Regions from separate parts of the Janthinobacterium sp. MP5059B genome, predicted to be linked through region 2. Evidence: predicted binding sites of a transcription regulator. Region 2 holds the regulator's gene; each other region holds the start of a gene.
What was found. Region 2 encodes NrdR, which represses ribonucleotide reductase genes. Its sites were predicted from a motif close to CACNANATNTNGTG; they were not measured.
Positions count from the first base shown of each region.

Region 1 (9,872 bases), on a different contig from region 2:
TATCGCGCAGCAGAGCACGCTTGTCGACTGGAATACGGCAACTGTGTACAAAACAACAGCAGTTTCAGACTGCAGCAGAGAGGCTGGAGTTAATCCAGATCAACAAAACCGCAAATAGGAAATAAATCTTGCGTGCTGCTCTGGACGGCATGCGTGCCCCTCGCCTACGCTGTTTTTTTATTTGAAAAACAAGAGGAACACATGCAGACAGCGCGCTTGAATATTATCGGGATGGATCACGAAGGCTGCGCCGACAGGCTGACGGGCGCGCTCGAAGCCGTCACGGGCGTGAGCACCGTGTGCGTCTCGCTGGCGCGGCACGGCGCCACGGTGCAGTTCGACGAACGTCTGGCCACGCAGGAACGCCTGCTGGCCGCCGTCAACGACGCCGGCTTCATGGGCGAAGCGACGGATGAAGAACAGCTGGCATCGTGCAGCGGCGCTTGCGGCCACTGCCGCCACTGAGCGCCACTGAGCGCCTGCCCTCCCCGCCTGCCCTCCCTTTTCCCGCTCAGCCTTCGCGCGCGCCCCGGTCGCGCAGATGCGCCAGCACGCGGCGCGGTCCCAGCGCCTGCAAGTCGAACGGCGGCAACTCGATGGCGTCGAGCGTATTCTTGAACAGCAAGCCCAGTTCCGTATCGCCTTCCAGGCTCAAACGGCGGCTGAAGAACAGGGTGTCCGGATCTTCGTGGCGCCGCGCCAGCAGCATCAAATCATGCACGCTGGCCGCGATGCACAGGTCCGGCACGTCGACATAGCGCTCGGCCACGAACACCGTGCCCTGCCACTCGAAATCGAAGGCAATGCCCGCGTCCAGCAGCCGCAAGCGCAGGCTGCGCCCTTCCAGGCTGCGCCGCACGTCGTCGGGCAATTGCGGCGCCAGCAGGCGGTTCAAGCCTTGCACGAACAGCCAGGAGGCGGGATACGGGGGCAGCTTGGACAGCAATTCGGCCAGCGGTTCCGGCAAGCGGTACGACACGGCGGGCTTGCTCATGGGAGGCTTGGCCGGGATCGGCAATCTTTCCAGTTGATCTTGCATGGTGCTTCCTTTCGATGCGTTCAATGTGCGGCGTGCTGTTCCATGCCGGGCTGGCCATGCCAGTAGCCGTCGCAGGCGCCGGCCGGCTGGCAGGCCGCCAGCTGGGCCTGAGCGCCGATGCCGCTGACCTGGCCACGGCGGGCGCGGTCGAAGATGGCGATGACTTGTTCCGTATGCATGGCTTGCGGGCTGATGCGCGCCACCGCCACGCCCATGTCGCGCATGGCGTCGAGTTCTCGCACCAGGTTGTAGACCAGCGCCGACTGCGTCTGCGTGCCATTCAGTACCAGGAATGGCACTTCGTCGCGCGTGCGCAGCAGCAGGCCGTCCGGCTCTTCCAGGCAGCTGTAGCCGCAATCGTCCTTCGGCAGGTTGCGGTTGCGCGCCGTGAAGCAGCGCGCGGAAAACGCCAGCGGCATGCGGCCGTAGGCGAAGACTTCCGTCTCCAGCCCTTCCGGCTTCTGGCGCTGCATCTCGGCCAGCGCCGTCTGCCCCATTTCCAGCGGCATCACCCAGCGCCGCGCACCCAGGCGCGCCAGCAATTGCAGGCTGGGGCCATTGAACAGGTTCAAATGGGGACCGGCGACGAAGGACGTACCCTTTTCCATGCAGTGCACGGCGCCCATGTCGTTGGCCTCGACGCCGTAGCGGCCATTGCCCGTGATGCGGCGCAGGGTCGCCAGTTCGGCGCCCGCCTCGATCAGCGCCTGCGTCGACAGCACCACTTCCTTGCCGGCGGCGGCCAGCATGTCGGCGATATCGAGCCAGTCGGCCAGGCGCACCTCATGCCGGCGCGAGCAGACGGTTTCGCCCAAGTACACGATATCGACGGCGGTGCCGGCGATCTGCTGGTAAAACTCGAAGACGGTGGCGCGCGGCCAGTAGTACAGCAAGGGGCCCAGTGAAAGCTTCAGCATGTTCATCCTCTATTTCCAAGATCTGTGGTAAGCACCTAATGTGTGCTGCTGGCCTTCGGCCAGCTTGTCCATGGCCGCCATCCAGCCCGGCTTGACGGCGTAGCGCGCATTGCCTTCGCGGCAGGCGTCGATCGCCTCGCGCCACACGCGCGTCACCTGCGCCACGTAGGCGGGGCTGCGCTGGCGTCCTTCGATCTTCACGGCCCGCACGCCCATGGCGATCAGTTGCGGCAGCAGCGCCAGGGTATTCAGGCTGGCCGGCTCCTCGATGGCGTAATACTCTTCGTCATTGACTTCGAAACGGCCCTTGCACAGGGTGGGATAGCTGGCGTTTTCGCCGGGCGCATAGCGGTCGATCAGCACGCCGTTCAGGCGCGATTCGAGGCCGTTCGGCGTTTCCAGCCAACGCACGGATTTCGCCGGCGAGCACACGCCATGAGTATTCGGAGCCTCGCCCGTCGCATACGACGACAGCGCGCAGCGCCCTTCGACCATCACGCACAGGGAGCCGAAGCCGAAGACCTCGATCTCGACTTCCGTCTTGGCGATCAGTTGCTCCACCTGCGCCATCGACAGCACGCGCGGCAGCACGGCGCGGGCGATGCCGAAGTGCTCATGGTAAAAATTGATGGCTTCGTAGTTGGTGGCCGAGCCCTGCACGGACAGGTGCAGGCGCAGCTGCGGGTGATGCTCGCTCGCATACGCCATCAGGCCCGGATCGGCCACGATCATGGCGTCGATGCCGGCCTGCGCGGCGCGGTCGATGGCGCTGCGCCACACGGCCCAGTTGTGCGGCTGTGGATAGGTATTCAGCGCCAGCAGCACCTTGCGCCCATATTGGTGGGCGTAGCGCACGCCCTCGGCGATGGCCTTCTCGTCGAAATTGAGGCCGGCGAAATTGCGCGCATTGGTGGCGTCGCGAAAGCCCAGGTAAACGGTGTCGGCGCCATTGTCGACGGCTGCTTTCAAGGCGGGCAGGCTGCCGGCGGGGCAGACCAGTTCCAGCGGTCCGGCCACGCGGGTGGCGGTGGTTGATTCAAGCATCATGATATTCACAGTCCTGTATCGGCTCAGGGTGCAGACTATAGCCCCGCCCATGCTGCCCAGTCCTTGACGCAGGTGAAGGAATGCATGCATGGCTGGCGCGCGTTCAACTTGCTTGACCTGGCTGTAAAATGCCCCACTTTTCTCCCTCTTCGATTGCCCGCCATGCCCCGCAAACCGCTGCTGATCTTCCTGCTCACCCTGTTCCTCACCGTGCTGCAAGTGCAGTGGGCCGCGCCCGCCGACGGCTATGTCGAAGAAAAGCTCTCCATCCTGTCGCCCGAGATACTGGGCGCGTATCCGGGCGTGCTGCTGCTGTTCCTGCAAGCCGTCTTCGCGCGCCGCGCCATGCCGGTGCCGCGCCAGATCGCCATCAGCACGGGCCTGCTGGCCGTCTACTGGCTGCTGGCGAACTACGTCACCTTCGATATCCGCGTCGCCAGCTGGAGCACCTTCTCGCCGCTGGAAATCTGGACGCACGTGCTGCCCGCCTCCGCCATCAGCATCGCCGTCTGCGCCGCCGCGTACTTTGGCCTGAGCTGCTTCATCCTGCGCCAGGGCCGCGCGAAAAAGTAAACGGGGACGCTTTTTTCACCTGCATCAAGGATTCGTCACGCAACTGCACGCGCCCTTTGACGCCACTATATTTAGTGATTAATCTCCATAAAAACACCGCATGTTGTGTTTATTGGAGGTTTCATGACGACAAATGCAGTTTCCCCCACACGCGGCCAGGTCGATGTCGCCGCGTCCATCAATGAATACCTGGAGCGGCGCGACTGGCGCGTCAACGCCAACGCCAACCAGGGCTACTCGCTGGGCGGCCTGATACTCAACGTGTCGGGCAAGGTCATCGCCAACTACTGGCTGGACCAGGTGTATCCGCCGGAAGTGGGCGCGGCGCACCGCGAAGCGGCGCTGCACATCCACGACCTCGACATGCTGGCCGGCTATTGCGCCGGCTGGTCGCTGCGCACCCTGCTGCACGAAGGCTTGAATGGCGTACCGGGCAAGATCGAATCCGGTCCGCCCAAGCACATGTCGAGCGCCATCGGCCAGATCGTCAATTTTCTCGGCACCCTGCAAAACGAGTGGGCCGGCGCGCAGGCGTTCAGCTCCTTCGACACCTACATGGCGCCCTACATCCGCAAGGACAGCCTGCGCTACGAAGACGTGCGCCAGTACATGCAGGAGCTGATCTTCAACCTCAACGTGCCATCGCGCTGGGGCACGCAGACGCCGTTTACCAACCTCACCTTCGACTGGGTCTGCCCGGACGACCTGCGCGAGCAGATTCCCGTCATCGCCGGCCAGGAGATGGACTTCAGCTATGGCGAGCTGCAGGTGGAGATGGACATGATCAACCGCGCCTACATCGAGATCATGATGGCGGGCGATGCCAAGGGCAGAGTCTTCACCTTCCCCATCCCCACCTATAACATCACCGAGGATTTCGACTGGCATAGCGAAAACGCGGAACGCCTGTTCGAGATGACGGCCCGCTACGGCCTGCCCTACTTCCAGAACTTCATCAATTCGGAACTCAAGCCGAACATGATCCGCTCCATGTGCTGCCGCTTACAGCTGGACTTGCGCGAACTGCTGAAACGGGGCAACGGCCTGTTCGGTTCCGCCGAGCAGACGGGTTCCCTGGGCGTGGTGACGATCAACTGCGCGCGCCTGGGCCACCGATGGCGCGGCGACGAGCCAGCCCTGATGGCGGACCTGGACCGCCTGCTGGAACTGGGCAAGACGAGCCTGGAAATCAAGCGCCGCACCATCGAGGAACTGATGCAGCAAGGCCTGTTCCCCTACACGAAGCGCTACCTTGGCACCCTGCGCAACCACTTCTCCACCCTGGGCGTGAACGGCATCAACGAAATGATCCGCAATTTCAGCGGCGACGCCCATGACATCACGAGTCCCGAGGGCCATGCGCTGGCCGTGCGCCTGCTCGACCACGTGCGCGCCCGCATGGTGCAATTCCAGGAAGAGACGGGCCATATGTACAACCTGGAAGCGACGCCGGCCGAAGGCACGACCTACCGCTTCGCCCGCGAAGACCGCAAGCGCTATCCCGCCATCCTGCAGGCGGGCACGGTCGACAACCCGTACTACACGAATTCGTCGCAGCTGCCCGTCGGCCATACGGACGACCCGTTCGAGGCGCTGGAATTGCAGGACGCGCTGCAGCGCAAGTACACGGGCGGCACGGTACTGCACCTGTACATGACGGAAGCGCTGTCGGACGCGAATGCCTGCCGCGAGCTGGTGAAACGCGCCCTGAGCCGCTTCTCGCTGCCCTACATCACGGTCACGCCCACGTTTTCCATCTGCCCGCGCCACGGCTACCTGGCCGGCAAACATGAATTCTGCCCCACCTGCGACGCGGAACTGATCGCGCGCAAGCAGTCCGATCTCGCTCACCCACTCAAGGAAACGCCATGAACGCACGTCCCGACTTCACTCCCGCCATCACCCTGCTCGACACCGAACGCCAGCGCTGCGAAATCTGGACCCGCGTGATGGGCTATCACCGCCCCGTCGCCTCGTTCAACATCGGCAAACAGGGCGAATTCCACGAGCGCCAGTACTTTACGGAAGCGAGCGCCCGGGTTGGCCTGCCCGCCTGCCATGGCGGTTGATTTGAAAGTGGGCGGCCTGACGCCCTTTTCCGCCACCGACTATCCTGGCAAGCTGGCGGCCGTGGTGTTCGTGCAGGGCTGCCCCTGGCGTTGCGGCTATTGCCACAATCCTCACCTGCAGGCGCGCACGCCGGAAGGCGCCATGCCCTGGCGAGACGTGTTGACCTGGCTGCGCCGGCGCATCGGCCTGGTCGACGCCGTCGTCTTCAGCGGCGGCGAAGCGTGCATGGACCCGGCGCTGGGGCGGGCCATGCAAGACGTCAGGGAACTGGGGTTCGGCATCGGCCTGCACACGGCCTGCATCTATCCGCAGCGCCTGCAGGAAGTGCTGCCCCTGGTCGACTGGGTCGGCTTCGACATCAAGGCGCCGTTTGCCGACTATCGTCATGTGACCCGCGTGGCCGGCAGCGGCGACCCGGCGCGCGCCTGCCTGGACGCCATCCTCGCCAGCGGCGTCGCCTACGAATGCCGCACCACCACCCACCCGGACCTGCTGCCGGACGAACAGTTGCTGTCCCTGGCCACCACCCTGGCCGCGAAAGGCGTCGACAACTACGTGCTGCAGCAATTCCGCGCCGAAGGCTGCGCGGACGCGGCGCTGTCCGGCCGCCCCCTGCACGGCTATCCGGCGGCGCATACCTTGGCGCAAATCGGCGCCATGTTTCCGCGATTTACATTCCGTAATCATGGCGGTTGATCCTGCCGCCACATAATTGCTGAAAGCTCTACAAAATTCCCCGTTCTGCAACGCTGAAATGTCTTGCGTGCTGTAATGTATCAACTGTGCCGCGCGCCATGCGCAGCCCATCAGATTCTTCACTCCGCATTACAGATAAGCGTCATCCATGAACGATTTCACCGCAGTCAGCCCAGGCACTCCTTCCACCCACGCCGACATCCTGTACGGCCCGCCGCGACCGGATCTGCTGCGCGAGGAAGTGCTGGCCGACCTGCTGGAAGCGACGGCACGCCGCTGCCCGCAGCAAATCGCCCTGATCGATGGCGCGCGCCGCATCACGTATGCGGAACTCGATGCGCAGGCGGGCCTGGCGGCGTCGCGCCTGGTGGCGGCCGGCGTCAAGCCGGGCGACATCGTGGGCCTGTGGCTGCCGCGCGGCGCCCATCTGCTGCTGATGCAGGCGGCCATCGCCAAGGCGGGCGCCGCCTGGCTGCCCGTCGATGAAGACACGCCCGTCGAGCGCCTGCAAGTGTGCCTCGATGACGCCAGCGGTGCCGGCGTCGTCAGCTGCGCGCAATTCGCGCCGCGCCTGCTGGACGCCGGCGTCAAGCGTCCCGTGTGGACGGCGGAAAGCCTGCTGGCGCCCGCCGCACCGGGCGAAGTGCTGCCCGCGCGCGGCGCCGTACTGCCCGAACACCCGGCGTACGTGATCTACACGTCCGGCTCCACGGGCAAACCGAAGGGTATCCTGATCAATCAACGCAGCATCTGCCACTTCCTGCGCAGCGAAAACGCCGTGCTGGAAGTGACGCAAGACGACACCGTCTACCAGGGCTTTTCCGTCGCCTTCGACATGTCGTTCGAGGAAATCTGGATCGCCTACCTGGTGGGTGCCACCCTGTGGCTGGGCCCCAAGGATATCTCGGGCGACCCGGAAGCCTTGCCCCGCGCCTTGGCGACCAACCACGTCACCGTGCTGCATGCCGTGCCGACCTTGCTGGCCCTGTTCGCCGAGGAAGTGCCGAGCCTGCGCCTGATCAACCTGGGCGGCGAGATGTGCCCTGAGTCCCTGGTCGAGCGCTGGTCGCGCCCGGGCCGCGCTATGTTCAACACCTATGGTCCCACGGAGGCGACCGTCTCGTGCAGCCTGGCGCGGTTGCGGCCCGGCGAACCGGTGACCATCGGCACGCCGCTGCCCAACTACGGCTTGCTGGTGCTGCAGGTGGCCGAGCCGGGAGAAAACCGTCCCCTGGCCCTGCTGCCGCGCGGCGAGACAGGGGAGCTGTGCATCATCGGCCCCGGCCTGGCCGAGGGCTACCTGGGCCGGCCCGACCTGACGGTGGAAAAATTCCTGCCCAATCCATGGGCGGCCAGCGAGGATGACGCGCGCCTGTACCGCACGGGCGACCTGGCCCGCATCGATGCCGACGGCCAGGTGCTGTGCCTGGGCCGCGCCGACGACCAGGTGAAAATTCGCGGCTTCCGCGTGGAGCTGGGCGAGATCGAAGCCGTGCTGGCGCAGCAGGCGGGCGTGGGCACGGTGGCCGTGTTGCTGCGCAAGGATGACGGCATCGACCAGCTGGTGGCCTACATCGTCGGCAGCGAGGAGGCGCCCGAGGACGCCCTGGCGGCAAAGACCCTGCGCGCGGCCCTGAACCTGCATTTGCCGCCCTACATGGTGCCGGGCCGTTTTGAATTGCTGCCGCTGATGCCGCGCCTGACCTCGGGAAAAATCGACAGGAAGGCCTTGAAGGCCATGCCATTGGCCGCGCCGCCGGCAGGCGAGGCAGGCGAATCGGACGTGCCGGAAACACCGGCCGAAGTGGCCCTGTTCGCGGCCCTGGCCAAGCTGTTCCCGGGCCAGGCGATTTTGCGCCAGCTGGACTTTTTCACCGACCTCGGTGGGCACTCCTTCCTGGCCGCGCGCCTGGCGTCCGCCCTGCGCGCCAATCCCGATTATGCCCACATGACGGTGCGCGACATTTACCAGAACCGGCAGATCGGCAAGATCGCCGCCGTCTTGAGCGAGACGCCCGCGCTGGCCACGCCGGAGGCGGAGTGGACGCCGCCGTCCACCCTGAAGCGCTGGATCTGCGGCGCCGCGCAGGCGGCAGCCGTGCCTGGCCTTGTCACCCTGCGCATGGCGCAGTGGATGGCGCCCTTCTTCACCTACCACTTCTTCACGGGCGACACGGGAGATACCGTGCCGCGCGCCATCGCCGCCTCGATCGGCGTGTTCCTGCTGGCGACCCTGGCCGAATTTGCCATTGCGATTGCCGGCAAGTGGCTGATCGCCGGGCGTTTGAAACCGGGCAGCTATCCGCTGTGGGGCGTCACGTATTACCGCTGGTGGCTGGCCGACCGCCTGGTCGAATCGGCACCCGCCTATCTGCTCAGCGGCTCGTCCCTGAATAGCTGGTGGCTGCGCGCGCTCGGCGCGAAAGTGGGCAAGGAAGTGGTCATCGGCTCGATGACCCTGCGCGCGCCCGACCTGCTGGTCATCGGCGACAACGTCAGCGTGGGCAATGCCGTCAACTTTGAAAACGCCAGGGTCGAGCGGGGCCGCCTGTTGCTGGGCCAGATCCGCATCGACGACGATGCCTGCATCAGCTCTTACGCGATCATGGAAGGCAATACCACTGTGGGCGCGTTCGGCCACCTGGAGGGCCAGTCGGCGCTGGCCGATGGCGCGGCGGTACCCGCCGGACGCGTGTACACGGGTTCCCCCGCGCGCGACATAGGCGCGTTTGACGTGGCCAGCCAGCCGCCGCGCCCCGCCGTCTCGCGCCTGCGCCTGACAGGCGAAACCGTGTTCTTCTGCTTCGGCATGGTCTTGATCGCCGTGCTGTTCTTCATGCCCGTCTTCCCCAGCTTCGTGCTGATCGACTGGTTCGACGAGCGCGAAATGATGCCGTGGCTGCAGGGCCGCGACGTGACGACCCAGCTGGCCCGCTACTTCCTGCTGGCCTTCCCCGCCAGCGCCGTGCTGATCGTGCTCACGGCCCTGCTGTCGGCCGCCATCCGCTGGGGTGCGCTGCCCCGCTTGAAGCCGGGCAGCTCGCCCGTGCACAGCAATATCTATTGCGCCAAGTGGCTGGTCAGCCATATCCAGGAATCGAGCCTGAACGTCCTGCACGGCATCTACGCCACCGTGTACGCGCCATACTGGTACCGCCTGCTGGGCGCCAAGGTGGGCAAGGGCGCGGAGATTTCCACGGCGCTGGGCGTGGTGCCCGACATGCTGACCCTGGGCGACGACACCTTCATCGCCGACGCCGTCATGTTGGGCGACGAGCAGATCGACGGCGGCTGGATGACCATGCGCCCCACCGTCGTCTCGCACCGCAGCTTCGTCGGCAACGGCAGCTACATCCCGGACGGCACCACGCTGCCCGAACACGTGCTGATCGGCGTGCACACGCATGCGCCGCGCAATGAGCAGATGCACAGCGGCGACACCTGGCTGGGCTCCCCGCCCATGCATTTGCCCGCGCGCGAACAGGTCAGCGGCTTCGCCGAGCACCTGACGTTCAAGCCATCGCTGTTGC
Region 1 covers NZ_LRHX01000006.1:33,847-43,718, reverse strand. Annotated here, with positions in the region: gene JAB1_RS04945 (heavy-metal-associated domain-containing protein) at 202-465, shown strand; gene JAB1_RS04940 (SCP2 sterol-binding domain-containing protein) at 512-1,039, opposite strand; gene JAB1_RS04935 (U32 family peptidase) at 1,060-1,956, opposite strand; gene JAB1_RS04930 (peptidase U32 family protein) at 1,966-3,000, opposite strand; gene JAB1_RS04925 (hypothetical protein) at 3,166-3,576, shown strand; gene JAB1_RS04920 (ribonucleoside triphosphate reductase) at 3,700-5,448, shown strand; gene nrdD (anaerobic ribonucleoside-triphosphate reductase) at 5,445-5,645, shown strand; gene JAB1_RS04910 (anaerobic ribonucleoside-triphosphate reductase activating protein) at 5,635-6,342, shown strand; gene JAB1_RS04905 (Pls/PosA family non-ribosomal peptide synthetase) at 6,491-9,872, shown strand, end outside.
Region 1: a site for NrdR is predicted at 3,640-3,653, ahead of JAB1_RS04920 (ribonucleoside triphosphate reductase). Genes of this name have one in related genera too.

Region 2 (9,872 bases):
ATGCGGCGCCGCGCCCAGGCTGCCTGTGCGGCGGCGCAGGAAGCCGCCCGGCTGGCCCACCTCGTGCGTGCGCTGGCCCAGCAGATACGCCAGGCGCTCTTCGCCTCGTCCATCGCCGCCGTCGAATGCGCCGCGCTGCTCCGTATCGAGCCGCTTCCAGGCCAGCGGCATCAGGGTGTCCTTGGCGTCGAGCGTGTAGACGGGACGCAAGGCCGCCGGCGTTCCATCTGGCGCGACCTGCTCCTGCCCGCCCGTGCGCCACCATGGCTTGCCGGGAAGCAGTGCGCCATCGCCCCCTAGGGCAAATGCGGTGCGCGACAAGGTCATGCTGCCATCGGCCAGGCGCATCTGCGTCTGGAACCAGTATGCCTCTTCCGTGCCGCTGGCCAGCGCCATCAGGGCCGGCCCGGCGAGCGTCGCCGGCAAGCTGCCCTTGTCGGCGGCCGCAAAGGCTGCGCGCAGTCCCCCGATCAGGGCGGCCGGGTCGCTGCCGGGCAGGTAATGGGCGGGCCAGCGGCCATCCAGGCTCCACTCGCTCAGCGCGCTGCCAGCCGCACTTTTGAAGGGGTTGGCATCGCCATTAGCATCGAGAAAGCCGCCATACTTGGCCGCCAATAACAAGGGCGTAGCGGTGGGAGTGGCGGCCGATTCGCCGGCCGGGTCGCCCTGGCGCAAGTCGCCCGCATAGTGCTCGACCTTCGCCATGCCGTCGCTCTTGCCGCCGGGACGCAGGGCCTGCACATGCGACCAGTAGGCCAGTCCTGCCGCATGGTAGCTGGCGCCGCCCGCCCCCTCGGCCAGCAATTCCAGTGCCGCCAGTTCGGGCCGTGGCGCGGGATTGCCTTGCGCCCCACCGCTTTCCAGGCTGCCCACCGCATGCGTCCAGGCCATGGCATCGAACGGGGGCGGCGCAAAACTGTCCGGCGCGCGGGCGCGGTCGCCGTTTGATGCGGGAGTCGCCGGAACGTTGCCGGGCACGTAGCGGTCGCCCGCCATGCCCGCATCGCCGAAACTGACAACGATGTGACGCTGGCAACTGGCCGTTTGCGGGTCGCTCCATTGCGTCACGACCGGCCAGCCGTCGTCGATGGCAGGCGGTACCGTAGCGGGTGGCACGACGGCGCTCGCTTGCCGCCCCTGCAGATAGCGCAGCGATTCGTACAGCAATTCAGCCAGCGGCGCCGCGCTGGCGTACACGCCGGGATGCCCGGCGTTGCCGCGGCCCAGGCCATTGATGTAAGCGGTCACCCCGCCGCCAGGGCTCGCGCCTTGGGCCCCAGTTTGAACCGCATACACGCCAGTGGCGGGATGCCACTCGGCGCCGGTATTGTCTTGCGGCATAAAGTCGGGCGCCATCCAGCGCTGCTGTCCCACGTGGGCCAGCGGCGCGCGCAGCACGCCGCCATACACGGCGCCAGCGCTTGCAGGCAGGCCATTCAAATGGCCAAACACGCCCACGCGCACCCTGCCGCCATGGCGCTGCACGGTGCCCACCGGCTTGTAGTTCTTGCCATACGCCAGGCACAAGTCGTCGCGCAGCGGCCCCTCATCAGCGTCGCACACGCGCACGCGCGCGAGGAACACGCCGTGCGTGGCGGCGGCCCCAGGCGCGTCGCAATTGTCGCCCGGAGGCAAACTGGCGTCGCCGAACAACAGGCGATTACGGCAAGAAACGATGGCCAGTTGCGACAACGCAAATGGTGTCGCCGCCGCCACGCCAGTCTGCAAGACCTTGCGCGGGAAAAAAACGGGGTGGGCAAAAAAGTCGATGGGGCTGTCGGCATCGGGCAAATAGGCGCGCTGCAGCACCGTCTTGCGCACCTCGTCGATGACGCGGTCGCCGCCCGTCAGGGCATAGCGCACGATGTCGAGCATGCTGGCACTGGCCCAGTTGAGAAAGTTGCCGCTGAAACTGTCTCCGCCGCAGCCGTGCAGCGCATCGGCCGGTTTCAGCACGGAGAAGTAAGCGGTCGCTACGCGCAAGTCCGGCAGCATGACGCCGTCCTTGCTGCGATACGGATAGCTGTAGCACATGCGGGCATGGAAGTAACCGAGGTACTCGCGCTGCGGCGCATAGTCGCCGCCATATGCGGCAGCGGCGGCCGCGTGCGTAAGGGACAGGTTGAGCAGCAGATTCGGCGGCACCCTGGCGCCGTGCAAGCCCGCGTCGGCCCGCGCCAGCGCCACCGGGGGAGCGGCGGCAAGGACACTACTGCAAATCAGGCCAGCCCCCAGCAGCCAGGCCCAGCCGGAGCAGCGCAGCGCGGACGAGAAAGCGGACGGCAAAGCCCTCATGGCCCCGCTCCAGCCGCCTGCTTGCGGTAATAGCTTTGCAGCACGACTTGCGTGCTTTCCTGCGCGCCAAAACCGATGGCCGTGATACGGTACACATAGCTTTCCGTGGCCAGGCCGCCTGCCACTGCCGTGGCCTGCGCGCCGGGCGGATGAAACGGCAGCAATTCGATGAGGTAGCGGGGCCGGCGCGACGGCAGGAAACCCTGCCCCGTCTGCATGGCGGCGCCCGTAAACTGGCCGTACGGCACGGTGCGGCTGCCCCCTTCGTCACCACCCAGGTCCGTGCTCAGCCAGAGTGCCTGCGCACCCGGGGCTGCCGGCAGGCACAGGCCCAGTGTTCCCCCTTCGCCGCAGCCGTCCGCAAACCCTGCCGCACTGCCTGGTGCGAAGAGGCTGCTGCGCCCCGGTGCGCCGGGCAAGCCTTCGATATCGTTCTGCGCATCCACCAATACCTCCTCCGCCGCCTGAAACGCGATCTGCCTGTCGCGCTCGCCCCGTGCCGCCTTTTCGCCCTGCAAGGCCATCTGCGCCGCCGATATGCCCAGCAACAAGATGATCACCAGCAGGCACAGCACATACACGAGGGTGGCGCCGCCGCAGCGCCCACGAAGTGCGCGACAAGGTACGCAACAGCGGACGCCCGCGCCAGCCATCGCGCCGCCCGCCTAGGCCGGCCCGTTGCGCAGCATGATGCTCGTCTGAACCAGTTGCCGCAGCCGGGAGCGCGTTGCGGCGGGCAAGTACTCGCGCGCGATGCGCACGCCCGTGTCCCCGGCGCCGTGCGCCTCGGCATACGCCTTGCCGAACAGATCGAACTGCGCCGGTCCCAGTTCCGCCATATTGTCCGCCTGGCCCGCCTCGCCATGCAATAGCAGCGCCACGCGCACGCTGGCCACGCGCTTCCAGTGCGTGCGCCGGTGAAAATCGCGCTGACGCGCGGCCGCGTCCGCGCCAACCAGCACCAGCGCCGCATCGTAGGCGTCGAGCGCGCTGGCGTTGACATAGCGGTTCGCCACGCCGTCGGCCGGCGTATCCGTGTCGAGGCCATACAGCACCTGGAAGCCGTCGACGCCGCGGATGATGGCGTCCGCGCCCCAGCCGTTCGCGCCACGGTATTTGCAGCGCAATTCCCCCTCGCCATCGGCACCCTGCGCTACATAGAAAATGCTCCAGCCCCGCTGCGCCTCCGTTTGCGCGGCGCCCACGCCAAAACCCGCGCAATTGAGCACGGAACCGTCGCCGCCCTCTTCCTTGCCAGCGCCGTAATAGCGCAAGGCCAGCACATCGCTGCCATGCAGGGCGCCGGGCAGCGCGCCGCTGATGCCTTCGCTGTTCTTGCCCAGGCTGCGCGCGTCGAGTCCGGCCACATTGGCGCTGTCGTCATCGGCATGGGCGACGGGCGCGGCGCTGCTATCCCAGTTCACGTACGCCGTCTGGCGCACGGCGCGGGCGATGGTATCGAGCGCATAGCGGCCGCTGTCATCCAGCCGCGCGCTGGAGGACTGGTCGCCATAGCTGCCGCTGGCCGCCAGCAACACGCTACTGGCCGCCAACATCAACAGCGCACCGAGCGACAGGGCCACCAGCAATTCCACCAGGCTCATGCCACGATGCCGGCGCCACGCGGCAGGCACGCGGTTCATGCCCCGCCTCCGCCCAGCTGGAATGCCAGCCTGGGCAGCGACTCGCCTGCCGCATTCTCCGCGGACGAGCCATCGGGCAGACGGGCGCGCCAGCCCAGCTTGATGACGATGGGCGCCCCCTTGCCGCCGCTGCAAGCCCAGTGCAAACCCTCGGCAGCGGCGTCCCACGCGGCGAGGTCCCGGCAAATGTGCAGACGCGCGCCGGGCAAGGCCGCATGCAGCCGTTGCTTCCATTCGGCGATATCGAATTGCGCCAGTTCAGCCGCACCGCAGGCGGCGGCACCGAAGCAGTCCGGCGCACCGCCGCCAGCGTCGGCGCCGTCCGCCGCCGCGTACGTCACGTTCAGGTAGGGATTGCCCGCATCGGGTCCATTCATGAGCACGCTGTTTGCGCGCATGCGCTCGGCCATGCCGGCGGCCAGTTGCACGCCCGCCGACAACAACGCCGACTCGTGGCGCGCGCGCAGGGCGTTCAGTTGCAGGATGCTGGCACCGAGCAGGCCCAGTGCCAACAGCAGCAGCGACACGAGCACCTCGACGAGGCTGCTGCCACCCGCAAGAAACATAGTGCGACCACCATTGCGCATGCGCTACTCCCTTCCGCAGAAAGAGTCGCAAGAACAGGCGGCCCAGCTACAAGATAGGCGCGCGCAAAAAAACGGATCTGCGCTAGCGCAAACAGGACGGCGATAAGGTGAGAAGAACAGCGTTGAATTGTTCAGGCCGCTTGCCAGGCGAACGCTGGCGTGGTGAAAACGGAGCACATGAGCGGCCCCATTGTCGGCGAAGTGAACGTCAGGGCTTGCGTGCCTGTCCCACTTCGGCAATCGCATCCTGGAACTCGGCCAGGTCTTCGAAGTTCTTGTAGACGGAGGCGAAGCGGATGTAGGCGATCTTGTCCAGGCGCTTCAATTCTTGCATGACGAGTTCGCCGATATAGCCGGAATCGACTTCGCGCAAGCCGCTGGTCAACAGTTTTTCCTGGATGGACGCGATGGCCGTATCCACGGAGGCGGCCGCGACGGGACGCTTGCGCAAGGCCAGCATCAAACTGCCGCGCAACTTATCCGCAGCGAACTCCGTCCGGCTGCCATTCTTTTTGACGACGGCCGGCATGATAAGTTCAATGCGCTCGTACGTGGTAAAACGCTTGTCGCATTTGCCGCAGCGGCGGCGGCGCCGAATGGCATCCCCTTCCTCCGATACGCGCGTATCGAGAACCTGGGTGTCGCCGTGCTGGCAAAATGGACATTTCATGGGCTGGCTACAACTTTATAGTAATAATTACGGGAAATCGCCGCCCTTGTACAAAGGGCGCCCGAATCACTCCGGGCGCCCTTGGGCACGACTGGAATGTGTCATACAGAATCTTACTCCGTATGACACATTCTGGACAAATAATTAGCGACTATTCCGGTAAGGAGCGTCTGCAGCAGATTGCTCATCGGTCGCGCGGACAAGGCGCGAGGAGGACGCATGGCTAGCCATGCTACAACGAGCAACGCAGTACCCGCTTCCGAGGGGCTGTCTGCTGTAGATGTATTCCTTCACCGGAACAGGCTCTTAAGCTGCGTATACCGGGTGCGCGTCGGCCAGCACTTTCACGGCCGCTTTCACGCGCTCGATGGTGGCGGCGTCATGCGGATTGTCCAGCACGTCGGCGATCAGGTTGCCCACTTCTTCCGCTTGCGCTTCCTTGAAACCGCGCGTCGTCATCGCCGGGCTGCCCAGGCGGATGCCCGAGGTGACGAATGGCTTTTGCGGGTCGTTCGGGATGCCGTTCTTGTTGCAGGTGATGTGCGCGGAACCGAGGATGGCTTCGGCTTCCTTGCCCGTCAGGTTCTTGGCGCGCAGGTCGACCAGCATGACGTGCGATTCGGTGCCGCCGGACACGATGCGCAGGCCGCGCTTGATCAGGGTTTTCGCCAGCACGTCGGCGTTCTTGATCACTTGCTTCTGGTATTCGACGAATTCAGGGCTCAGCGCTTCCTTGAAGGCGACGGCCTTGCCGGCGATCACGTGCATCAGCGGGCCGCCCTGGATGCCAGGGAAGATGGCCGAGTTGATGGCTTTTTCGTGTTCGGCCTTCATCAGGATGATGCCGCCGCGCGGGCCGCGCAGGGATTTATGCGTGGTCGAGGTGACGAAGTCGGCGAACGGCACCGGGTTCGGGTACAGGCCGGCGGCGATCAGGCCGGCGTAGTGGGCCATGTCGACCATGAAATACGCGCCAACTTCCTTGGCGATCTTGCTGAAGCGTTCGAAGTCGATCTTTTTCGAGAACGCCGATGCGCCAGCGATGATCAGTTTCGGTTTGCGTTCGCGGGCCAGGCGCTCCATTGCCTCGTAGTCGATGTCTTCTTCCGCCGTCAAGCCGTAGGAGACGACGTCAAACCATTTGCCGGACATGTTCAGCGGCATGCCGTGGGTCAGGTGGCCGCCTTCGGCCAGCGACATACCCATGATCAGGTCGCCTGGTTTCAGCATGGCGAAGAACACGCCCTGGTTCGCCTGCGAGCCGGAATTCGGCTGCACGTTCGCGCATTCGGCGCCGAACAGCTGTTTCACGCGGTCGATGGCCAGTTGCTCGGCCACGTCGACGTATTCGCAGCCACCGTAGTAGCGCTTGCCTGGGTAGCCTTCGGCATATTTATTCGTCAGCTGCGAGCCTTGCGCTTCCATTACGGCTGGCGACGTGTAGTTCTCCGACGCGATCAGTTCGATGTGGTCGTGCTGGCGCGTATTCTCTTTTTGAATGACGGCGAACAATTCAGGATCGACGTTGGCGAGGTTGTGATCTTTTGCAAACATGTAAAAACTCCAAGTATGAGGGTGCTTGTACTGGCAGGTTGGATCGAATGAGGGGAGCCGGAGTTAAGTGAATAACAACATTGGACAGGCAGCCTCTTCGTGCTTTTCCATAGTGGCTACCCAGGCGAACGGCTGATGAAAAATCTCACGTTTCCCGGTGGATGCCCACCTTTCGCCGGTTTGCCGATCGCCATTCATGGAGATCGCCCGACTTTTCGCCAGTCACGTGAGACGTAATGGAAGCCAAATTGTAAGTTAAGTGCCCAAATTGAGCAAGGAATGCAACCGTGCGGCTATAATCGCCGCGCGCCACCCCAGCCAGGGTGCGGCCACAAGCTGCCCCGGGGCATGACTGCGGCTTTTAAGCTGGACTTAAACCTGGCCATGGCATGTAAGCGTATGTTACGAAGCTTGCCATTGCACACGCCGGATTTACAATGCTGCGGTGCAACTTATATGCAGCTTTTGCATGGCTTTCCAGCAAGCGCCCACAGTCACAAGAAGAAAAATCGCGTAAAATGTTGCTCAATCTCACTACTGGCGCAATAAACATGCCTTCAGTCTTTACCTGGAACGTACGTGTCTACTATGAAGACACCGACGCCGGCGGCATCGTCTATTACGCAAATTACCTGAAATTCTTCGAACGCGCGCGTACCGAATGGCTGCGCGCCATCGACGTGGGCCAGCAGGAATTGCTGGAGCAGCACGATGCAATGTTCGTTGTCAAAAGCGTCAACGCCGACTATCATGCGCCAGCCAGGCTCGATGACACGGTAAGATTAACCTTAAGCATAGAAAAAATGGGGCGCGCCTCCATCGTTTTCCTGCAACAAGCCTGGTGCGGCGACCGCCTGCTCAATACGGCCCGCGTCAAGATCGGCTGCGTCGATTCGGCACTGCGCCCGCGCGCCGTGCCTGATGCAGTCGCGGCCCGCATGCGCGCCGCCTGAGCCCTACCCGCCACTCCCGGACAATTCACCCAACAGACTGCCAGCCAATGAACGTTACACAAGATCTTTCTTTCCTCGCGCTCATCTCCAATGCCCATTTGATCGTGCAACTGATCATGGCCCTGCTGCTGCTGATTTCCCTGACCAGCTGGACCTACATTTTCCGCAAGATGTTTGCCGTGCGCCAGGCGCGCAAGCAAACCATCGAATTCGAACGCAGCTTCTGGGCCGGCGGCAACCTGCATGCGCTGCACCAGAACGCCAGCGGCAACCGCGACCAGAGCGGCGCGCTGGCCCGCATCTTTGATGCCGGCATGGGCGAATTCATCAAGGGCAAGGCTTCTTACGGTTCGCGCGAAGCGCTGGACGTGGGCGCCGTGCTCGACGGCGCACGCCGCGCCATGCGCGCCGCCTTCCAGCGTGAAATGGACGTGCTCGAATCGCACCTGGCCTTCCTCGCTTCCGTCGGCTCCGTCTCGCCGTACATCGGTCTGCTCGGCACCGTCTGGGGGATCATGAACGCCTTCCGCGGCCTGGCCAACGTACAGCAAGCCACCCTGGCCGCCGTCGCGCCCGGCATCGCCGAAGCGCTGATCGCCACCGCCATCGGCCTGTTCGCGGCCATTCCCGCCGTCGTCGCCTACAACCGTTTTTCGCATGACATCGACCGTCTGGCGATCCGCTTCGAAAGCTTCGTCGAGGAATTCTCCAACATCCTGCAGCGCCAGTCGCGCTAAGAGGGAGCAGCGTCCATGGGTTCCTCATTCAATAGCGGCGGCATGCGCGGTGGCCGTGGCCGCAAGTTCAAATCCGAGATCAACGTCGTGCCGTATATCGACGTGATGCTGGTACTGCTGATCATTTTCATGGTGATGCCGTCGTCGAACAATCCCAGCGTGGTGAACTTGCCCAACGCGGAAAAGTCGGCCAAACCGCCCGATGACTATATTCAGATCGTGCTGAAACCGAATGGTTCGCTGTCGATCGGCGTCATCGGCAAGGAACAGCTTTCGCCGGAAACGGAACCGAACCGCGACGCCCTGCTGCGCAAGCTGCGCGGTTTGCATGAAAGTAATCCCGACTATCCCGTGATGATCGCGGGCGACAAGGAAAGCAAGTACGACGATGTGATCCAGCTCATTTCGGAAGCGAAAAAGATGGGCATTACCCGCGTCGGCCTGGCCACCAAGTAAGCGCAGCACCCTGTTTCCAGACTTGACCGTTTTTAGATAGACTAGACTTTGCAGAACAAACAAATCGACCATGTACTCGGCAAGCCCTACAGCGTGCCGCGCGAACGCAGCCGCTGGCCCTCGCTGGGCCTGGCGCTGGCGATGCACCTTGGGCTGCTGTTTTTCCTGTGGGTGGGCGTACACTGGCAAAATACGGAACCTGTCGCCGTCGAAGCGGAAGTGTGGGATATGAAAGTGCAGACGGCCGCGCCGCCGCCTGAAGTGGCGACGGAACCGGAGCCGACACCGGCGCCGCCGCCGGAACCGCAAGTGGAACAGCCGGCTCCGCCGCCACCGCCGCCCGTGGCAGCGCCCGAGCCGAAGGTCGACCTGCGCGAGGCGGAGATCGCCCTCGAGCGCAAGAAGGCCAAGCTGAAGGAAGAAAAAGACAAAGCGGCAGCGGAAGAACGCCGCAAGCAGGAATTGAAGGAACGCGAGGAAGAAAAGCGCGAACTGGAAAAACAGAAGCAGAAAGAAAAAGACAAGGCTGAAAAGCTGGAAAAAGAAAAGGCCGACAAGCTGGAGAAAGCCAAGGAAGCCAAAGAGAAAGAAAAAGCGGCGGAAGAAAAAGCCGAGAAAGAACTGTCCGAGAAAAAGGCAGCGGCGGAAAAGGCCGCCAAGGCGAAAAAAGCGGCGGAAGAGAAAAAAGCCGCCGACAAGGCGCGCGCCGCGGAAATGAGCCGCATCACGGGTGCGGCGGGCGCCGGCACGACGGGCACGGCCGCGAAAGCGACCGCGCCACGCAAGGACAGCGGCTATGTCGCTGCCCTGACGAGCAAGATCAAGAGCAATATCGCGTACAGCGGTAGCACGGACGTGCCGGGCAACCCGCGCGCCGTGTTCAAGATCGAGCAACTGCCAACTGGGGAAATTATTTCGGTCCGAAAGATTAAAAGTAGCGGCCTGCCGGCGTATGACAGCTCGGTGGAAAACGCCAT
Region 2 covers NZ_LRHX01000001.1:74,193-84,064, reverse strand. Annotated here, with positions in the region: gene JAB1_RS00420 (PilC/PilY family type IV pilus protein) at 1-2,295, opposite strand, end outside; gene JAB1_RS00415 (pilus assembly protein) at 2,292-2,948, opposite strand; gene JAB1_RS00410 (PilW family protein) at 2,961-3,938, opposite strand; gene pilV (type IV pilus modification protein PilV) at 3,935-4,504, opposite strand; gene nrdR (transcriptional regulator NrdR) at 4,734-5,195, opposite strand; gene glyA (serine hydroxymethyltransferase) at 5,502-6,749, opposite strand; ZMP/ZTP riboswitch at 6,861-6,985, opposite strand; gene ybgC (tol-pal system-associated acyl-CoA thioesterase) at 7,301-7,702, shown strand; gene tolQ (protein TolQ) at 7,750-8,439, shown strand; gene JAB1_RS00380 (ExbD/TolR family protein) at 8,455-8,895, shown strand; gene tolA (cell envelope integrity protein TolA) at 8,944-9,872, shown strand, end outside.

Region 3 (9,872 bases), on a different contig from region 2:
CCGGGCTGACAACTAAAATCTTACTGGCAGGCTTCGCATTCCTCAAAGCCATCGTCACCCGGACGCAGGTAGCAGGCTTCGCCATCGGCGTCGTCCGCTGCCGCTGCCACTACCGGCGCCACAGCCACTGCTGCTGCCGCCACGACGGCTGCCTGGGCACTTTGCGCGCTGGCCGACATGCCGCCATCGACTGCCACGGCGTTCAGGGCGCCCGTCTTGGAGGTCGATTTCTCCATGTGGGTAGCGGCGATGGTACGCAGGTAGTAGGTGGTTTTCAGGCCACGCAGCCATGCCAGCTTGTAGGTTTCGTCCAGTTTCTTGCCCGATGCGCCAGCCATGTAGATGTTCAGCGACTGGGCCTGGTCGATCCACTTCTGGCGACGCGAAGCCGCTTCCACCAGCCAGCTTGGCGACACTTCGAAGGCCGTGGCATAGATATCGCGCAGGTCTTGCGGGATGCGGTCGATCTTCACCAGCGAGCCGTCGAAGTACTTCAGGTCGGAGATCATGACTTCATCCCACAGGTCGCGCGCCTTCAGGTCGCGCACCAGGTAGCCGTTGATCTCGGTGAATTCGCCCGACAGGTTCGATTTCACGTACAGGTTCTGGAATGTCGGCTCGATACAGGCCGAGACGCCGATGATGTTCGAAATCGTCGCCGTCGGGGCGATCGCCACGCAGTTCGAGTTGCGCATGCCGAACTTGGCGATGCGTTCGCGCACCGGGGTCCAGTCCATGGCCGACGAGGAATCGACTTCCAGGTAACCGCCGCGCTCTTCGGCCAGCAGTTTGACCGAGTCTTGCGGCAGGATGCCACGGTCCCACAGCGAACCGGCATACGATTCATAGCGGCCGCGCTCTTCGGCCAGTTCCGTCGACGCCAGGTAGGCGTAGTAGCAGACGGCTTCCATCGAGGTGTCGGCAAACGACACGGCGGCGTCCGAGGCGAACGGGATGCGCATCATGTGCAGGCAGTCCTGGAAGCCCATCACGCCCATGCCGACCGGACGGTGGCGCATGTTCGAATTGCGCGCCTTGTCGACGGCGTAGTAATTGATGTCGATGACGTTGTCGAGCATGCGCATGGCGGTACGCACGGTCTTGGCCAGCTTGACGTGATCGAGCTTGCCTTCCTTCATGTGCGCCGGCATGTTCACGGAACCGAGGTTGCAGACGGCGATTTCATCGCTGCTGGTGTTCAGGGTGATTTCCGTGCACAGGTTCGAGCTGTGGACGACGCCGACGTGCGACTGCGGGCTGCGGATGTTGCAAGGGTCCTTGAACGTGATCCATGGGTGGCCCGTTTCAAACAACATCGACAGCATCTTGCGCCACAGGTCCAGCGCGGCGATCTTCTTGAATACGCGGATTTCGCCGGCGGCGGCCTTGGCTTCGTAGCCCACGTAAGCCTGTTCAAAAGCCTTGCCGACCTTGTCGTGCAAGTCTGGCGTGTCCGACGGCGAGAACAGGGTCCATTCGCCTTTTTCCATGACGCGCTTCATGAACATGTCGGGAATCCAGTTCGCCGTGTTCATGTCATGCGTGCGGCGGCGGTCGTCGCCCGTGTTCTTGCGCAGGTCGAGGAATTCCTCGATATCCATGTGCCAGGTTTCCAGGTAGGCGCAAACGGCGCCCTTGCGCTTGCCGCCCTGGTTGACTGCCACGGCCGTGTCATTCACCACTTTCAGGAACGGCACCACGCCTTGCGACTTGCCGTTGGTGCCCTTGATGTGGGCGCCCAGGGCGCGCACTGGCGTCCAGTCGTTACCCAGGCCGCCGGCAAACTTGGCCAGCAGCGCGTTGTCCTTGATGGCGTCGTAGATGCCTTCCAGGTCATCCGAGACGGTGCTCAGGTAGCACGACGACAGCTGCGAGCGCAGGGTGCCCGAGTTGAACAGGGTCGGCGTCGAGCTCATGAAGTCGAACGAGGACAGCAGGCTGTAGAACTCGATGGCGCGCGCTTCGCGGTCCGCCTCGTTCAGCGCCAGGCCCATGGCCACGCGCATGTAGAACGCCTGCGGCATTTCGATGCGCACGTCCTGGATGTGCAGGAAGTAGCGGTCATACAGGGTTTGCAGGCCGATGTAGCCGAATTGCAAGTCGCGGTCGGCCACGATGGCTTTGGCCAGACGTTCCAGGTCGAAGCTGGCGAGTACCGGGTTCAGCAGCTCGGCGGCGATGCCCTTGGCGATGTATTGCGGGAAATACGTCAGGTATTCGGCGGCAGCGGCCGCTTGCGGCACTTCCTTGCCGAACACTTCCTTGCGCACCGTGTGCAGCAGGATGCGGGCCGTGACCTGGCTGTAGGCCGGGTCTTTTTCCATCAGCGCGCGCGCCGCCAGAATGGCCGACTTGTGCAGCTCTTCGACGGGCACGCCGTCGTACAGGTTTTTCACTGTTTCAGCCAGGATGGCGTCGGCATCGACGTGCTTTTCCAGGCCGGCGCAGGCGGCGTTGATCAGGTCGCGCACTTCCTGCATGTCCAGCAGGCGGCGCACGCCGTTGTCGGTGACGTTCAGCTGGGGCGCGGTGACTTGCGCGGAGGCGCCTTGCGCTTCCTTCTGCAGGCGGCGCTCTTCCATGTGCTTGGCGCGGTACAGCACGTAGGCACGCGCCACGTCGTGTTCGCCCGAACGCATCAGCGACAGTTCCACCTGGTCTTGCACGTCTTCGATATGGAAGGTGCCGCCACCCGGATGGCGGCGCACCAGCGCGGCGACGACGCCGTCGGTCAGTTGTTCCACCAGTTCGCGGATGCGTGCCGAGGCTGCGCCCTGGCCGCCGTTAACGGCCAAAAACGCCTTGGTCATGGCGATGGCGATCTTCGAAGGCTCAAATGCCACCACCGCGCCGTTGCGGCGGATGATGCGATAGTCGCCCAATGCCGCGCCCGTGCTCGCCACACTGTTGGCCGCGCCTGGCGCTGGCGATACTGGCGTTGGATGGATGGAAATATCTTGTGGTGATTGCATTGAAGCTCCCGTTGTCAGCTAAAGTCAGCCTGCAGTTTTGCTGCCGCGTGTGTTGTTGAATAGAACGCCCGATGGTCAGGGTTTCTTCAGGTATTTGTTGCTAAATAGTAAATTCATAGTGCATAAAACAGGTCAGTATCCATCTCGCCACACCGCACTGCCCGGCTGGCGCGAAACACGATCAAGGGTGATAAACCGCCAGTTCCAGTGCTTTATCAGCAATCCGGATAGCTTTGACAATAATTCTGAAAACGTCTGTGATGGCACTAGATATAGTCTTTACATCCAACTTCTGCACTAATTGTAGTACCCATCGAAGGGTGATGCAATAGTTTTCCGGCATCCGCCAGCGTAATTTTTTGTCTTTTCTTATACGATTTCGGTTGACTTTTCAGGGCATGGATGGAAAGCCCAATCCCCGCGAAGTAAGCGCTAACGCAGGCTGCCCGCGCAAGGTTTCCAGCCAGCATTCTTGGTAAAAATGCCAGTCAAAAAACGGTCCCGGATCCGTCTTCCTTCCCGGCGCGATATGCTCGTGGCCGCGCACCTGGGACAGCCCGTAGCGCGCCGCCAGCGCCACCGTCAGCGCCGCCAGGACATGGTATTGCCGCCGCTGGAAGGGCACATCGTCCGCGCCTTCCATTTCGATACCGATGGAATAGCCATTGCACTGCGGACGTCCCTCGAAGGTGGACGCGCCGGCATGCCAGGCACGTTTATCAGCAGAAACATATTGCAGCAACGCACCATCGCGCCGCACAAAAAAGTGCGCCGAGACTTGCAAGCCACGCAGCTCGGCGAAAGAAGGATCGGCATTATAATCTACCCGGCCCGTAAACAAGTCCGACACATGCGGTCCGCCAAAGTGGCCGCCCGGCAAGCTGATGTTATGGATCACCAGCAAATCGACTTGCGCGCCGTCCGGTCGCGCATCGTAGTATTGGGAGTCATAGCGCAGCGCGCCATCGCACCAGCCGTCTTCATCTATCGTCCATGCGCTCATCAAATAGGGCTTCCTGTATCGTCAATTTCTGCATGCGGTAACGCAACTGGCGCACGCTCAGGCCCAGCTGGCGCGCCGCCCGTGCGCGGTGGTAGCGCGCCTGCACCAGCGCCAGCATGATCATGTCGCGCTCGGCCTGGCGCAAATACATGTCCAGCGGCAAGACGGGGGGCACGCCATACGCCGCCATGCCGGGCAGGCACAGTTGCCGCTCCGGCAAGGCCGGCGGCGCCCGCGACGGCATGCTGCCCGTCGCCGGCGGCAAGGCCAGCCCCTCGAGCGCGATCACGCCGCCGTCGGCAAAGGCCAGCGCCCGCTCCAGCACGTTTTCCAGTTCGCGCACATTGCCGGGAAACACATACGCGGCCAGGGCCGCCAGCACGGGCGGCGCCAGGCTCACGGCCCGGCGCGGCGACAGGCGCGCGAGGATCACCTCACATAATACCTGCAGATCGCCGCGCCGTTCGCGCAGCGGCGGCAGTGCCAGCTCGATCACATTCAGGCGGTAAAACAGGTCCTGGCGAAACGTCCCGGCCGCCACGCCGCGCCCCAGGCCATGCTGGCTGGCGCACAGAATGCGCACGTCGACTGCCTCGTCAGTACTGCCGCCCAGCTTGCGCACGCGGCGCTCCTGCAGCACGCGCAACAGTTTCACCTGCATGGCCAGCGGCAGGTCGTCGACTTCGTCGAGCAGCAAGCTGCCACCGTGGGCTGCCTGGAACAAGCCCTGGCGTTCGTGCAGCGCGCCCGTATAGGCGCCCGGGCGGCAGCCGAAGAATTCCGCTTCCATCAGCGCTTCGGGAATGGCGCCACAGTTGACGGCGATAAACGGGAAGCTGGCGCGCGCGCCCTGCGCATGGATGGCGCGCGCCGCCAGTTCCTTGCCCGTGCCCGATTCGCCGCGGATGGCCACCGGCGCGCCACAGCGGGCGATGCGGCCGATCTGCGCGCGCAGTGCCTGCATGGGCAGCGAGTTGCCGCTCAGTTGCGGCGCCGGCGGCATGCCGGCGGCGGTCTGCGGACTGGGGCTGGGACGGGACATGGGAGCGCGCCTTTCTGCAATGGCGGCGACGAACCGCCTGCTGCAGATGCTACACCGGACGGATGCCGGAGGCCGTTACGATACGGATGAGCAACGCGCGCCGGCACGCCCTTACAAGGTGGCGTGCGCGTGGCTGCAGTAATCGTGGCCCCTGGCCTGCACGTTTTCGGAGGCCGGGTAGTACACGCCGCAATGGGCGCAGCACAGCATCAGTTCGGCATCAGGCAATTCCTGCGGCCGGCCCGGCGGCGCAAACGGATTCGGCTGCTGTTGCTGATGCGCGCGGGCCCGTTGCTGCATGCTCCGGATCTTGCTGCGGATAGCAAACAGCACCAGGAATACCAGCGCCAGCCAGAATAAAACACGTGTCATGCGAATCCTCGGTGTAAAACCACTTCCAGTACAAAACGGCTGCCGACATAGGCCAGCAGCAAGGTGGCGAAACCGGCCAGGGTAAAACTCAGGGCCGTCTTGCCGCGCCAGCCGCGAAAGCGGCGGCCTGCCAGCAGCGCGGCAAACAACAGCCACGACAGCATAGTAAACACGGATTTGTGATCCCAGTTCAGGGCCTTGCCAAATAGTTGCTCGGAAAACACGATGCCCGACAGCACGGTCAGGCTCAGCAGGATGAAGCCCAGGCCGATCATGCGGAACAGCAGTTTTTCCATCGTCAGCAGGGCTGGCAACTGGTCCAGCGCCGTGCCGATGAAGCCGCGGCTTTCGCTGCGCGTATGCAAACGCGATTCCTGCAGCGCCATCAGCACGGCGTGGAAGGCGGCAATCGTCAAGGTGCTGTAGGCAAGCACGGCCACGGCAATATGCCAGCCGAAGACGGCCGACTTGCCTTCCATGTTGACCTGGCTGCCAGGAAAGGCCCAGGCCAGGCCGATGGCGAGGACGGCGCTGGGCATGACCATGCGGCGCAGTCCGTCCAGGCTGAAATTGCGGTTCTCTATCCAGTAGGCGCCCACCGAGACCCACAGCGCGGCCGACAGCATGGCGGAAAAACCGAAGCGCAAGGTGCCCGGCGCCATCAGGTCGAACCACAAGGTGGCGGCGTGCGCCAGCCAGGCAACGCCGGTCAGGCCGGCAATGAGCCGGGCACGGGACGAGGGAAGCACCGCGCACGCCGCGTACAACAGCGCGGCGATGAAAAAGAAATAGATCTGCATAGTTTAAGTTTACACCATAGCCGACAAGCGCGATTCAGGCGACAGCCCGGTGACAGGCACGACGCCGCCATCCAATGCCGCAAGCCTGCCATGATATCGCGCCTGAGGCATGACGGGGTGGCGCACCCTCAAGATTTCGGCAATCTTTCACGCTACCTGTATATATTAGTATGCCGCAAAAAAATGATGGCCCGCTTAAGCGGGCCATCGGGCATTGCCAATATCCGGCTTACTTCACGTTCAGGCTCTTTTTCGCCTGCTCCAGCAAGTCGGTCTTGACCCAGTCCTTGGCCACGGGTGGTTTCGTCATGCGGCCCACGCCCGTTTTCACCATCACGTCCGTGGTGATCTGGATATGCTCGGGCGAGATGTCATACGAATACGGCGAATTGCTGATCGCGTCGTCGAAGTCATCCTTCGTGATCTGGCCGCGGAACACCACTTCACGCACATACTTTTCCGCCGTCGCCTTGTTGTCGATAAAGGTCTTGGTGGCTTCGACGAAGCAGCGCATGAATTTTTCCGCCACGGGACGGCGTTCCTTGTAGAACTTTTCCGTCATCACCATGGTCCGCACGGGTTCGCCGATCGGCGTGTCGTACGGTTTGATGACTTCGGTGCCGAAACCCTTGTTGATGGCCTGCGACGATTGCGGCTCGGACTGCATCATGGCGTCGATATTCTTGCCCATCAACGCCTGGTTCAAGTCGGCGTAGGCCAGGAATACCAGTTGCACATCCTTGCCCTTGGTTTCGGCATACGTCAGGCCAGCTTGCGACAGCTCGGCCAGCAGCAGCACTTCCTGGATGCCGCCGCGCGTCACGCCCACGCGCTTGCCCTTGAGTTCCTTGACGCTGGCAATCTTTTGCCCCGCCCCGCCCACCAGGCGCGCGCCACCCTTTGCAAAACCGGCCACCACGTAGATGGGCGCGCCGCCGGCGCGGCCGGAAATGGCCGCTTCGGACGCCGTCGCCCCCACGTCCAGTTCGCCCGCGATAATCGCCTGCATCACGTCGAGGCCTTTGGCGAACACATGCTCCTCAACCTTGATGCCGCACTTGGGCGCGATTTCCTTGATGTACGACACGGCGCCGTAATGGGCGAATTTCAAGTTACCCAGGCGCACGACTTCCTGCGCCTGTGCCTGGACAGCGCCCATGCCGAAGGCCAGCATGAGGGCGGCGGCGATACCGGTCTTCAAGGTTGATTTTTTCTGCATCGGGTTCTCCTGTGGTGGTTGGTGTATGCCCGCAAGGGCAAAGCTACGCGAAACACTGCTCTTATTATCAAGAGATAGTACCGCGTGTTGGAGCCAGGGCAACATTTTTTTGCCGGCAGCCACGCTGCCGGCGTTATGACGACCGTCTGTTGCTACTGTCCCGCCAGCGCCACCACCGGGTCGAGTCCCGACGCCTTGCGCGCCGGCATGAAGCCAAACACCAGCCCCGTCACCACGGCGCAGGCAAACGCGCCGGCGATGGCGCTCAGGGAAAAGATCACCGGCACGTCCCATACCAGCAGCAGGCCGGCGACCGTCACGCCAACCACGATGCCGGCCACGCCGCCCACCACCGACACCAGCACGGCTTCGGTGAGGAACTGGCGCAGGATGTCGCGCCGGCGCGCGCCCGTCGCCATGCGGATGCCGATTTCGCGCGTGCGCTCGCGCACCGTCATCAGCATCACGTTCATGACGCCGATGCCGCCCACCACCAGGGAGACGGCGGCGATCAGGCTGAGCATCATGGTCATGTTGTCCTGCGTCTTCGCTTCGGCGGCGATCGACGCGGCCGCGTTGCTGATGCCGTAGTCCCGGATGCGGTGGCGCTCGAACATGGTGGCGTCGACTGCCGCCTCCACCTCCGTCACGCGCTTGACGTCGGCCACCGCCATCACCGTGTACGTCGGCTCGCGCTGGCCGAAGACGCGGATGCCGGCCGTGGAAAACGGCAGCAGCAGCACGTCGTCTTCATCCTTCTCGCCCGTCAGCGCCCCCTTCGCGCTCATCACGCCGATCACCTGGAAAGGCACGTTGCCGATCAGGATGCTCTGCCCCACGGGATTGGCCACGTCGGGCATCAGCTTTTCCGCCAGGTGGGCGCCCAGCACGGCCACGGTGGCCATCTCGCGCTCGTCTTCCTCGGTAAAGAAGCCGCCCTTGGCCACCGGCCAGGTCTGGATCTGCGGCAGGGCCGGCCCCGTGCCGCGCACATAGGTCTGCACGTCGAGGTTACCGTGGCGTATCACCTTGTTGCCCGTGACATTCGGCAGCACGTGGGTAATGCCTGGCACGTCTTTCAGCGCATCGAGGTCGGCCAGGGTGATGCTGCGTCCGGGGATACGCGAGCTTTCGCCGCGCGACGCCATGTACAGCAGGTTCGAGCCGAATGCGCCCAGCTGCGCCATCACTTGCTGGCGCGTGCCCAGGCCGATGGCCAGCATGACGATCACGGAAGCGACGCCGATGACGATGCCCAGCAGGGTCAAGCCCGTGCGGAAGCGGTTGATCCACAACACGCGCCAGGCGGCACGCGCCGCGTCGAGCAATTCCGTGCCCAGCGACGCGCCCGTGTCATGGGCGGCGCGCGACATGTCCAGCGGCGGCAGGGCCGTCGACGTGGCGGGAATGGCGACGGCGCCCGAGTCTTCGATGATTTCGCCATCGCTGATCTCGATCACGCGGCGCGCCTGTGCCGCCACCTTGCGGTCATGCGTAATCAGGATGATGGTGTGGCCCGCGTCGGCCAGTTCGCCCAGCAGGGCCATCACTTCGGCGCCGCTGCTGCTGTCGAGCGCCCCCGTCGGTTCATCGGCGAGGATGATGCGCCCGCCATTCATCAGGGCGCGCGCGATCGACACGCGCTGCTGCTGCCCGCCCGACAACTGGTTTGGCCGGTGATCGAGCCGCTCGCCCAGGCCCAGGCGCTTGAGCAGCGCTTCCGAGCGCGCATGGCGGGCCGCGGCCGGCATGCCCGCGTACAGGGCCGGTACTTCCACGTTTTCGCGCGCCGATTCGGTGGCGATCAGGTGATAGCCCTGGAAGACGAAGCCGAACGCTTCGCGCCGCAGCCACGCCAGTTCATCGGGATTCAGGCTGGCCACGTCCTGGCCGGCGAAACGGTAAGTGCCGTCGCTGGGCCGGTCAAGACAGCCAAGCAAATGCATCAGGGTCGACTTGCCGGAACCGGACGCGCCCACAATGGCGACGAATTCGCCGGCGCCGATCGACAAGGTCAGGCCGCGCAACACTTCCACGGCTGGCGCGCCGTCATGGCCGCCATAGCGCTTGCGGATGCCTTGCAGTTCAATCAACGGCGCCGCCTGCTCCGGCTGCCCGGGTTGCCCGAGCGACGCGGCCTCGTTCATGGCGCTCACAGCTGGAACCTGCTGCTGCCGCTGCCGGCCGGCTGCTCGCCCGTGACCAGCAATTCGCCTTCGCGCAAGCCTTGCAGCACTTCCGCGCTGAGGCGGTTGCGCACGCCCACGGTGACGGTGCGTGTATCGACCTTGCCGTCCGCATCCATCACGCGGGCCGTAAACTGCCCCGGCTTGGCGCCTTCTTGCGTCGAGGGTTTCAGGGCCGGCAAGGGCACGGCCAGCACATTGTTCGCCGCGGCCGTGACAAATACCACTTGCGCCGTCATCTGCGGCATCAATTCGCCATCGGCGTTATCCACGTCGAA
Region 3 covers NZ_LRHX01000016.1:741,498-751,369, forward strand. Annotated here, with positions in the region: gene JAB1_RS20435 (ribonucleoside-diphosphate reductase subunit alpha) at 21-2,972, opposite strand; gene ampD (1,6-anhydro-N-acetylmuramyl-L-alanine amidase AmpD) at 3,364-3,975, opposite strand; gene JAB1_RS20445 (sigma-54 dependent transcriptional regulator) at 3,953-5,017, opposite strand; gene JAB1_RS20450 (PP0621 family protein) at 5,129-5,389, opposite strand; gene ccsA (cytochrome c biogenesis protein CcsA) at 5,386-6,189, opposite strand; gene JAB1_RS20460 (ABC transporter substrate-binding protein) at 6,419-7,363, opposite strand; gene JAB1_RS20465 (MacB family efflux pump subunit) at 7,561-9,555, opposite strand; gene JAB1_RS20470 (efflux RND transporter periplasmic adaptor subunit) at 9,561-9,872, opposite strand, start outside.
Region 3: a site for NrdR is predicted at 3,237-3,250, ahead of JAB1_RS20435 (ribonucleoside-diphosphate reductase subunit alpha). Genes of this name have one in related genera too.